DNA from 3 places in the Nocardiopsis sp. iso_40 genome. Region 2 is predicted to be linked to each of the others. Evidence: riboswitches for the same ligand, from Rfam matches in the RefSeq annotation. Region 2 holds a riboswitch; each other region holds the start of a gene.
The links. Region 2 has a riboswitch for cobalamin ahead of AC0VYD_RS23340 (ABC transporter substrate-binding protein). Riboswitches for the same ligand answer to the same signal wherever they lie in the genome.

Region 1 (3,268 bases), 1.2 Mb from region 2:
CGGAACCGTCCTTGTCCGCCTCGGGGGCCTCGGCCACCGAGAACTCGCGTACGCCCGTGGTCGCGGCCTCGCGCACGCGCAGCCCGAGTTCGGAGAGCAGGCCCTGGGCCTCGTCCCGGTCGATCACGGCGTGGACGCGGCCCTCGGAGGCGGGGGCGACCTGTCCGGAGTCGAACTCCACCACCAGGTCTCCGTCGGGGTTGAACCCCACGGAGTCGTACAGGGAGCTGATCGGGTGCAGGGCGGCGGGCGCGGCGGCGGTGTCCGACACGGCCTCGCGCACCCGGTCGTTGAGTTCGGCCAGCTCCTGCTGCCCGGCGAGCAGGCGGCTGGAGCCGTGGACCGCGCCCTTGCCGGTCTCGTACCAGTAGGTGCTGTGGCCCTCGCGGGTCTCCTCGGAGTCGGTTTCGGTGGTGGTCATCCGGACCCCCACGATCCCGCCCTCCGCCGCGGTCAGCCCCCACTCGCCGACGAACGAGCGCGCACCGGGGTTCGCGGCCTCGAAGGCGTGCGCCTGGGCGGTCAGGGTGCGGTCCAGGAAGTCCGCCAGGGGTTCGGCGTTGGGGATCGCCGGGTAGCTGACGGCGACGTCGCCCCCGCCCTCGTAGGCGATCTCGGTCTCGGTGAGTCCGGGGATCGCGGCGGGGTCCACGACGGTCAGTTCGTCGGGTTCACCGGTGGCGGGGAGGCGCACGTCCTCCTCGGGCTGTTCGGCCGTCCTCCGGACCTCGGCGGTGTCCTCGAGCAGGCCCGGGGGTCCGGCCGCCGACAACACCAGTCCCAGTAGGACGACCATCGCGAACGCGACCGTGAGTAGGGGCCGGTCGGGGGACATGGTCGGACGGTCTTGCTGCTTCACCTGGGGTTCTCCACGTTCATCGTCAGACGAACGTTCGCGGGGGAGGCGGGGGCGCGCTCTCCCACGTAACGCTGATGTCGGGTGTGATGCCGAGCACACGGCGGGGGTTCGTCTCGTGCGGGCGAGGGCCGCGCCGGGGTCAGGGGCGGAGGGGGCGCTCCTATACTTGCAGGCGTGGAAGGTACACGCTCCATCCTTTCCACCCCGGAGGTCCTCCGGGGCGGGTGGTGCGTGTCGAAAGAGGGAACCCGGTGCGACTCCGGGACTGCCCCGCAGCGGTGAGTGGGAACGACCGTCGCCATAAGCACTGGTGAACCGATCGGAAAGGTCGGGAACTGGGAAGCGGCGACTGCTAGGAGGACCGGCCCTCAGGCCGGAAGCGCCCACGAGTCCGAAGACCTGCCTCCGCCCGGCGGCGCACCCGTGCCGCCGGTGGTCCCGTGCCCCGAGGGAGGGCCGAGGGCGGAGACGGCCGTGCGCTGAGGCGTTCCCCGGCATGTCCGCGTCCTCGCTCGCCCCGCGGCCGGTACCCGGCTTTCGACGAGGGAGAGAAGCTTCATGACCACGACCCCGGGAGCTCCCAGGCCCACCGTGCGCTCCACGGTGCACGGCTACCCGCGCATCGGCCCCGACCGTGAACTCAAGCGCGCCAGCGAGTCCTACTGGAAGGGCGGCACCACCGCCCGGGAGTTCGACGCCGTCGCCTCCGAACTCCGCAGGGGCGTCTACGCCCAACTGCGGGAGGCGGGCGTGGACGACCTCCCGTCCAACACGTTCTCCCCCTACGACCACGTGCTGGACACGGCGGTCCTGTTCGACCTCGTCCCCTCCCGCTTCGCCTCCCCGGCCCAGGCCGGGGACCGGGACGAGCAGCTGCGCCGCTACTTCGCCCTCGCCCGCGGCGAGCAGGGCGCCCCGCCCCTGGAGATGACCAAGTGGTTCGACACCAACTACCACTACCTGGTTCCCGAGCTGTCCCCGAGCACCCGGCCGCGCCTGGTCGGTGACAAACCCGTCGCGGAGTTCCGCGAGGCCTCCGAGGCCGGTTTCCGGACCCGCCCCGTGCTGCTCGGCCCGCTCACCTTCCTCCTGCTGGCCAAGGCCGCCGACGACGCCCCCGAGGGCTGGGAGCCGATCGAGCTGCTCGACCAGCTCCTGGACGCCTACGCCAGGCTTCTGGGCGACCTCGAGGAGGCGGGCGCCGCCGAGGTCCAGCTCGACGAGCCGATCCTGGCCACCGACGAGGGCCGTGCCGCCGTCGGCCACCTGCAACGCGTCTACCGGCGGTTGGGTTCCCTCACCGGGCGCCCCTCGCTCCTGGTCTCCACCTACTTCGGCTCCATCGGCGCCGCCGCCCTGCGCGTGCTCAAGGACTCCCCGGTGGAGGCGGTCGGCCTCGACCTGGTCACCGACCCGGAGGGCGTCGAGGACCTGGCCGCGGTCTCCGGCCTGGGTGCCACCCGGCTGGTCGCGGGCGTCGTGGACGGACGCAACGTCTGGCGCACGGACCTGCCCGCCGCCGTGGCCGAGCTCGGTACCCTGCTCGCCCTCACCGACGAGCTCACCGTGAGTACCTCCTGCTCGCTGCTCCACGTCCCCATCGACCTGGACGCCGAGACCGCCCTCGCTCCCGAGTTGCGCGGGGCGCTGGCCTTCGCCAGGCAGAAGGCCGAGGAGGTGGCCCTGCTCGGCCGCGTCCTGTCCGAGGGCGCGGACACCGGTTTCGACGCGGTCGGGACCCGGTCCCCGTCCTTCACCGACGCCCGGGTGCGCGCCCGCCTGGACGCTCTGCGCCCGGACGCCTACGAGCGTCCCGAGGAGCGGGGCGCCCCCACCGACACCGCGCTCACCACGACCACCATCGGTTCCTTCCCGCAGACCCCCGAGCTGCGCCGCGCGCGTGCCGCGCACCGTCGGGGCGAGCTGTCCACCGAGGAGTACAAGCGGATCCTCCGCGCGGAGATCGACCGCGTCATCGCGCTCCAGGAGGAGATCGGCCTGGACGTCCTCGTCCACGGCGAGCCCGAGCGCAACGACATGGTCCAGTACTTCGCGGAGCAGTTGGAGGGCTACGCCGCCACCCGGAACGGGTGGGTGCAGTCCTACGGTTCGCGCTGCGTACGTCCCCCGATCCTGTTCGGTGACGTCTCGCGCCCCGAGCCGATGACGGTGGAGTGGATCACCTACGCCCAGTCGCGCACCGACAAGCCGGTCAAGGGCATGCTGACCGGTCCGGTCACCATGCTCGCCTGGTCGTTCGTCCGGACCGACCAGCCGCTCGGCGAGACCGCCCTCCAGGTCGGCCTGGCCCTGCGCGACGAGGTCGCTGATCTGGAGAGGGCGGGCATCCGCCACATCCAGGTGGACGAGGCGGCCCTGCGGGAGCTGCTGCCGCTGCGGGAGGAACGG
Region 2 (3,268 bases):
TGAGGGAGGTGACCACCCCCACCGGGATCTCCTGCGGGTCCAGCGCGGTCCGGGCGACCGTGTCCACCCACACCAGGAAGACCGCGCCCGCCAGCACGGTGACCGGCAGCAGCCTGGCGTGGGAGGAGCCGGTGAGCGCACGGGCGGCGTGTGGCAGGACCAGTCCCACGAAGCCGATCGCGCCGGCGGAGCTGACCAGGACCGCAGTGAGCAGCGCGGTGGCGCTCAGCAGCAGCACCCGGGCCCGGCCCACCTGGACGCCCAGGTTCGCCGCGGCCTCCTCACCGAAGGCGAAGGCGTCCAGGGTGGTGGTGTTCGCCAGGCAGACGGCGAGCACGAGTCCCAGCACGGCGGCGCACAGGAGCACGTCGGTCCAGCCCGCGCCGCTGAGGGAGCCCAGCAGCCAGAACAGCACCCCGCGGGTGGTCTCCGCGTCCGCGGAGGTCAGCACGGTGAACGAGGTCAGCGCCGAGAACAGCTGCATGGCCGCGACCCCGGACAGCACGACCCGGTCCATGCTGCCGCCCAGGGAGTGGCTGAGCAGCATCACCATGGCGAAGGAGAGCAGGGCGCCCACGAAGGCACCCGCCGACAGCGAGACCACGCCGGCGCCCCAGCCGAGCACGATCACGGCGACCGCACCGGTGGAGGCGCCGGAGGAGACCCCCAGGACGAAGGGGTCGGCCAGCGGGTTGCGCAGCAGGGACTGCATCACCGCGCCGCACAGGGCCAGCCCCGCCCCGCAGACCGCGGCGAGCAGGGTGCGGGGCATGCGCAGGTTCCACACGATCCCCTCGCGCAGTTGCGACAGCGGGCTCTCGCCGAGGCCGAACCGCGCCGCGACCGACCGCCAGACCTGGGCCGGGGTGATGTCGGCGGGGCCGATGGTGACGGCGACCGAGACCGACAGGGCCAGGAGCAGGAGGCCGGAGGTGATGAGCAGTGCCGGGCGGGCACCTCTCACCGGGTGTACCCGAGCTCGCGCAGGCCGTCCGCGACCAGCTCGATGCCCTCGACCGTGCGGATGGAGGGGTTCATCGCCTGGCCGCTGAGCAGGACGTACCGTTCCTCGCGCACCGCGGTGAGGTTCCGGGTGGCCGGGTTGGTCTCCAGGAAGGCGATCTTGGCCTCCGCGGTCTCGGCGGTCTGGGACTCACGGGTCAGGTCTCCGAGCACGATGACGTCCGGGTCGCGGTCCGCGACCGTCTCCCAGTTGATCTGGGGCCACTCGTCGTGGGTGTCGTCGAAGGCGTTCCGGGCACCGACGGCGCTGGTAATGGCTCCGGGGGCGCCGCAGCAGCCCGCGAGGTAGGGCGACTGGGAGTTGGCGAACCAGTACATGAGGCTCACCTCCGAGACCTCCAGGTCCTCGGTCGCGGTGTCCACCCGGAGCTGGAGTTGCGAGACCAGTTCCTCCCCGCGTTCCTGCACCCCGAAGACCTCGGCCAGGTCGTGGATCTCGCCGTAGACGGAGTCCAGGGTGAGCGGTTCGCTCCGGGAGCCGTCCCCGCCGCTCTCGTTGTCCTTGCCCGCGGCGCAGTCGGTCGGGGAGACGTAGGTGGGGACGCCCAGTTCCCCGAACTGTTCGCGGGTGGCGACGCCGCCGGTGCCGAGTGTGGAGACGAAGGAGGCGGTCACGAAGTCGGGTTCGGCCTCCAGGACCCGTTCGAAGGAGGGGTTGTTCTCGGCCAGCCGTGGGATGTCGGCGTTGGCCTCCTCCAGCCCCGTCATGATCGGGTCGGTCCAGGTGGCGGTGCCGGCCACCCGGTCCTGCAGGCCCAGGGAGAGCAGGATCTCGGTGGACCCCTGGTTGAGGGAGACCACCCGCTCCGGGGGTGCGTCGAGGGTGATCTCGTGGCCGCAGTTGTCGATGGTGCGGGGGTAACCGGATGCGGTGGCCGCTTCGGTGCTGTCGTTTTCCCGGTCTCCCGGGCCGCCGCAGGCGGTGAGGGCGAGGGCGGGGACGAGCAGGAGGGCGAAGGACGGGAGCGCGTGACGCGGCATGGGGACGCCTCGGGTTCGGGGCTCGAACGCGGAGCCCGGCACGGGTTCGCCTCCGCGCACTCGACGCGGAGGGGCCAGCAGGTCTTCGGACTCGGGTTCCTCCGGACGGGGTGCCTTCCCGGAGCGGTGCCCCAGTGGCTCGCGTACCCCGCCCGTCCCCCACACCGCTGCGCGTCAGTTCCGGATTCGCACCGGATTCCCTGACCACCTGAGTGGTACGACTGGCCCCCGCAGGGTACCAAGGGGCCTCCCTACGTCTCCGTGGCGGGCGGGGGGCAGGCGCCGAGGGCCCGTTCGGGAGGCGTCCTAGGCTTCTCCGGGCACAACAGCCGGCGTGCGCAGAGCCAGGACGGCGACGTCGTCGTGACCGTCCCCGGGGGCGTTCTCCACCAGGGCCCGGCACAGATTCTCCAGGGACCCCTCCGCGTGTTTGGCGGCGACCTCGGCCAGGGTGTCCATCCCCCGGTCGAGATGGTGGCGGGGATGCTCGACCAGGCCGTCCGTGTAGAGCACCACCGTCGTTGACGCGGGCAGCGGACACCGGTGGTCCGGGCGGTCGAAGGCCGCGTCCACTCCGAGCGGCAGTCCGGGCTCCCCCTCCAGGTAGCGGGGTTCGCGGCCCGGGGCCAGCAGGAGGGGCGGCGGGTGGCCGGCCGTGCTCCAGCACAGGTCCCAGCCGTGGTCCGCGGGTTCGATCCTGGCCAGGCAAGCCGTGGTCACGGGGTTATCGGTGATGGCGTGCAGCGTGTGGTCGAGCTGGGCCAGCACTCTGCTGGCGGGGGTGCCCCGGTCGTACAGCAGGGCGCGCAGCATACTGCGGGTCTGGGACATGGCCGCCGCGGCGACCAGATCGTGGCCGACCACGTCGCCGATCACCGCCGCGCAGGCACCGTCGGGGAGCATCAGGGCGTCGTACCAGTCCCCGCCGAGGTGGTGGCGGCCCTCACTGGCTGGGTGGTAGACGGCGGCCACGTCGAAGGGCGACAGGTCGGGCAGGCGCGGCAGCAGCAGGCGCTGGAAGCGCTCGGCCCCGGAGCGGACCTCCTCGAACAGGCGTGCGTTCTCGATGGCCATCCCCGCGGCACCGGCCAGGGCGGTGACCACCTCTTCGTCCTGGACGTCGAAGGGCAGGCCGTCGTGCCGGGTGGACAGGTACAGGTTGCCGTAGACGCGTCCGCGCACGCTGATCGCGACACCGAGCAGGGTGCGCATGGGCGGGTGGCCGGGCGGAAACCCGGCGGAGTCGGGGTGTGCGCCGATGTCC
Region 3 (3,268 bases), 1.8 Mb from region 2:
CAGGACGGGCGCCAGCACCGCCGACCACGGCAGCACCCAACGGTGGTCGGGGCCGACCAGGGCGCGCGCGATGTGCGGGACCGCGACCCCCACGAAACCGATCGGACCGGCCGCGGCGGTCGCCGTCCCGGCCAGCAGCACCACCGCCAGCGCGCTCGCCCCGCGCACCAGCCACAACCGAGTCCCCAGCGAGCGGGCCAGCTCGTCACCGAGCGCCACCGCGTTCAGCGGGCGCGCCAGCGCCACCGCCAGCACCAGCCCGGCGACCAGGAACGGCAGCGCCTGGAGCAGCGCCGCACCGTCGGCCCCGGCCAGGGAACCCACCACCCAGAACCGGTACTCGTCCAGGCCCGCGCGGTCCCGCAGGATGATCGCCGAGGTCAGCGACCCCAGCAGGGTCGAGATCGCGGCGCCGGCGAGCGCGAGCCTGACCGGGCCGGCCCCGTCCGGGCCCAGCGACCCGACGGCGTAGACCGCGCAGGCGGCCACCGCCGCGCCCAGGAAGGCGAAGGCGACGTAGCCCAGCAGCGCCGACACCCCGAGCACGCTGATCGCCAGGACCGCGGCCAGGGCCGCCCCCGCGTTGATGCCGAGGATCCCCGGGTCGCCGAGGGGATTGCGGGTCACCCCCTGCACCAGGACCCCGGACACGCCCAGGGCCGCCCCGACGGCCAGCCCGGCGAGGGTGCGCGGCACCCGCAGGTGCCGCACGACCAGGTCGGTGTCCGAACCGGTGAAACCGGCGTAGGCGGCATACACGTCGGCTACGGACAACTGCTGGTAGCCGACCAGTACCGACGCCAACAGGGCCCCGGCGAGCACCAGCAGCGCCACCACCAGCCCGACGCTTCGGCCCCAAGGACCGTTGAGCATCCCGGAGCCGCCGGACGGGGTCCGCGGTTGCCTGCGCGGTTCGGAGGGGGCGGGGGACAGGGGCCTTTCGGCCACACGGTCGACCATCGCCCGGCCTACCCGAACAGGTCGGAGTGGATGGTCCCGGCGACCTTGGCCACCGCGTCCGCGCTGCGCACGCCCGCGGAGCGGTCGGCGAAGGTGAACCCCTCGACCCGGCCCCCGGTGACCGCGGTCAGGTTGGCCAGTGCGGGGTCTCCCATGATCTGCTCGATCTGGTCGGCGGCGTCGGCGGAGGTCATCCGCGCGTCACAGCACACGTCGACCAGGATGAAGTCGGGGTCGCGCGCGATCACGTCCTCGGTGGCGACGTCGTGGTTGCGCCTGCCGTCGAGGTCGGCGAAGGCGTTGACCCCGCCCGCCAGGTCGATGATCTCGGTGGAGAAGTCCGGACCGCCGGCCACCCGGAACCCCTGGTCGCTGGGCCGACCGATCATCACTGTAGGCCGGTCCTCCTCCGCCACGCGGCCCTCCAGGGCCTGGGCGACCTCCTCCACGGTGGCCTCCATGTCGGCGATGACCCGTTCGGCGCGCTCCTGTTCGTCGAAGAGGGTTCCCAGGTCGCGCAGGTCGGCGTAGACGTTGTCCATCGTCACCGTGGCGGGGTCGATGGTCTCGTCGGTGCGGCCGTCCTCGCTCGGGCACAGCGGGGACAGGATCCAGCTCTCGACGCCCAGTTCGCGCAGGGAGGCCCGGGTCCCCAGGCTCTCGTCGGTGAACACGCCGTTGAACCCGGAGAGCACGAAGTCGGGCTCGTGGCTGAGCAGTTCCTCCAGGCTCGGCAGGTTCGGGTAGTACTCCTGCTCGGCCTGGGCGGCGGCGTGTTCGTCCATCACCTCGGCGTCCAGGAACGCCGTTCCGACCAGGCGGTCGCTGATGCCCAGCGCGTGGGCGGTCTCGATGGCGGGCTGGTAGGCGGCGAACACCCGCTCCGGCGGCTCTGCCGCGGCCACGTCGACGTCGCAGTTGCGGATCGTCTCCCCGGCGGCTTCCGGGGCGGGGGAGGAGGGGGACCCGCCGCAGGCGGTCACGGCCAGCAGCAGGGCGAGAACGGCGGCGGAACGGGCACGGCCCAGGGCCGCCCGTGCGTCGGTGGGCTTCATCGAACAAACCATCCTTCGTGGTTTGATGACGCGGACGGTCGCAGCCGGTCTCCTGGCTCCCGGAGTCGGGCTTGTGCCCCGCGCCTGCCCCCTTCCCGGACCCGTGCGGGTCCGGTGGCGTGTGGGAGGCGCCCTCCGGTCACAGTGGCGAGGACCGCGCCGGATTCCCACCGGCTTCCCGTGCACTGCGACGTCGACGAAATGAACTTGTGTCGGTAATCAACGGATCACGGTAGTACACCGGGGTTTCCCCGGGGAAGCCCGCTCCCGTTTGCCGCCGGGCCCCCGGATCGGCAGCGGGAGCGGGTGCGTGGATGACGTGACCGGGCTCCTGGCGCGGCGAGGCCGGTTCCGGCCCGGACCCGCCCCGGGACCGTGCACGCGGGGCACCACCGGGTCACAGGAGTTCGAGGCCCTGGCCTGTGGTTCCGTGCCGCGCCCGACAGGAGGTGAACCCGAGATCTCCGGATCAGCAGGTTCAAACCTTGATCCGTCGTCCGATCTCGGCCAAAAGTGCATCTTTTGGGAAAATTGCGGAGGAGAGTGCAGGCCGAAGGAATTCTGGTGCCTTGAGTGAAGTGGGTCACGGGTTCCGTGTTCACTTTGTCCTGTTAACTTCCTTCTCGGTTTCAGGAAACGGTCGAGGCCGTCCCGCAACCGGGGCGCCCCCACAGCTCGGCCATCCCCCATACCTGGGCCTAGAGAGCACACCGCCATGTCCCGCGCCGTGCGAGCAGTGACCGCTGCCGCCCTGTCAGCCGCGTTGCTCACCCCCTTCCTCCACTCCACCGCGCACGCACAGGAGGAACCCGGTCCGTCCCCTCAGGAGGGTTCAGCCTCCACCGCGGAGCTCTTCGAGCAGGCCGCCGTCACCCGGGCCAACGAGACCGGGGAGCCGGTGGAGATCGCCGGAGCTACCACCGAGACCACACGCCATCTGGCCAACCCCGACGGCAGCTTCACGATGGAGCAGAACGCCCACCCGGTCCGGGTGCGCAACGGCAGCGGGTGGACCCCGGTCGACACCGACCTGGTGACGGACTCCGACGGCAGGGTGCGCCCCAGGGCGGCGGCCGCGGACATCGCCTTCTCCGGCGGCGGCGACACGGCGCTGGCGAGCATCGGGCTGGGCTCCAACTCGGTGGACCTGGGCTGGCACGAGGACCTGCCCGCACCGGTACTGGAGGCCGACAAGGCCACCTACCCGGACGTGCTGCCCGACGTGGACCTGGTGCTGACCGCGGGGGCCGACG

Region 1: it holds a riboswitch for cobalamin, as region 2 does, so the genes downstream of both, metE (5-methyltetrahydropteroyltriglutamate--homocysteine S-methyltransferase) here and AC0VYD_RS23340 (ABC transporter substrate-binding protein) in region 2, are expected to answer to the same signal.
Region 3: it holds a riboswitch for cobalamin, as region 2 does, so the genes downstream of both, AC0VYD_RS15500 (ABC transporter substrate-binding protein) here and AC0VYD_RS23340 (ABC transporter substrate-binding protein) in region 2, are expected to answer to the same signal.

The regions. Positions count from the first base shown of each region.
Region 1 is NZ_CM149666.1:4,204,691-4,207,958, reverse strand. It holds gene AC0VYD_RS18335 (polysaccharide deacetylase family protein) at 1-835, opposite strand, end outside; cobalamin riboswitch at 1,051-1,280, shown strand; gene metE (5-methyltetrahydropteroyltriglutamate--homocysteine S-methyltransferase) at 1,418-3,268, shown strand, end outside.
Region 2 is NZ_CM149666.1:5,370,406-5,373,673, forward strand. It holds gene AC0VYD_RS23335 (FecCD family ABC transporter permease) at 1-964, opposite strand, end outside; gene AC0VYD_RS23340 (ABC transporter substrate-binding protein) at 961-2,004, opposite strand; cobalamin riboswitch at 2,064-2,245, opposite strand; gene AC0VYD_RS23345 (PP2C family protein-serine/threonine phosphatase) at 2,311-3,268, opposite strand, start outside.
Region 3 is NZ_CM149666.1:3,537,126-3,540,393, reverse strand. It holds gene AC0VYD_RS15505 (FecCD family ABC transporter permease) at 1-960, opposite strand, end outside; gene AC0VYD_RS15500 (ABC transporter substrate-binding protein) at 969-2,015, opposite strand; cobalamin riboswitch at 2,041-2,220, opposite strand; gene AC0VYD_RS15495 (LamG-like jellyroll fold domain-containing protein) at 2,731-3,268, shown strand, end outside.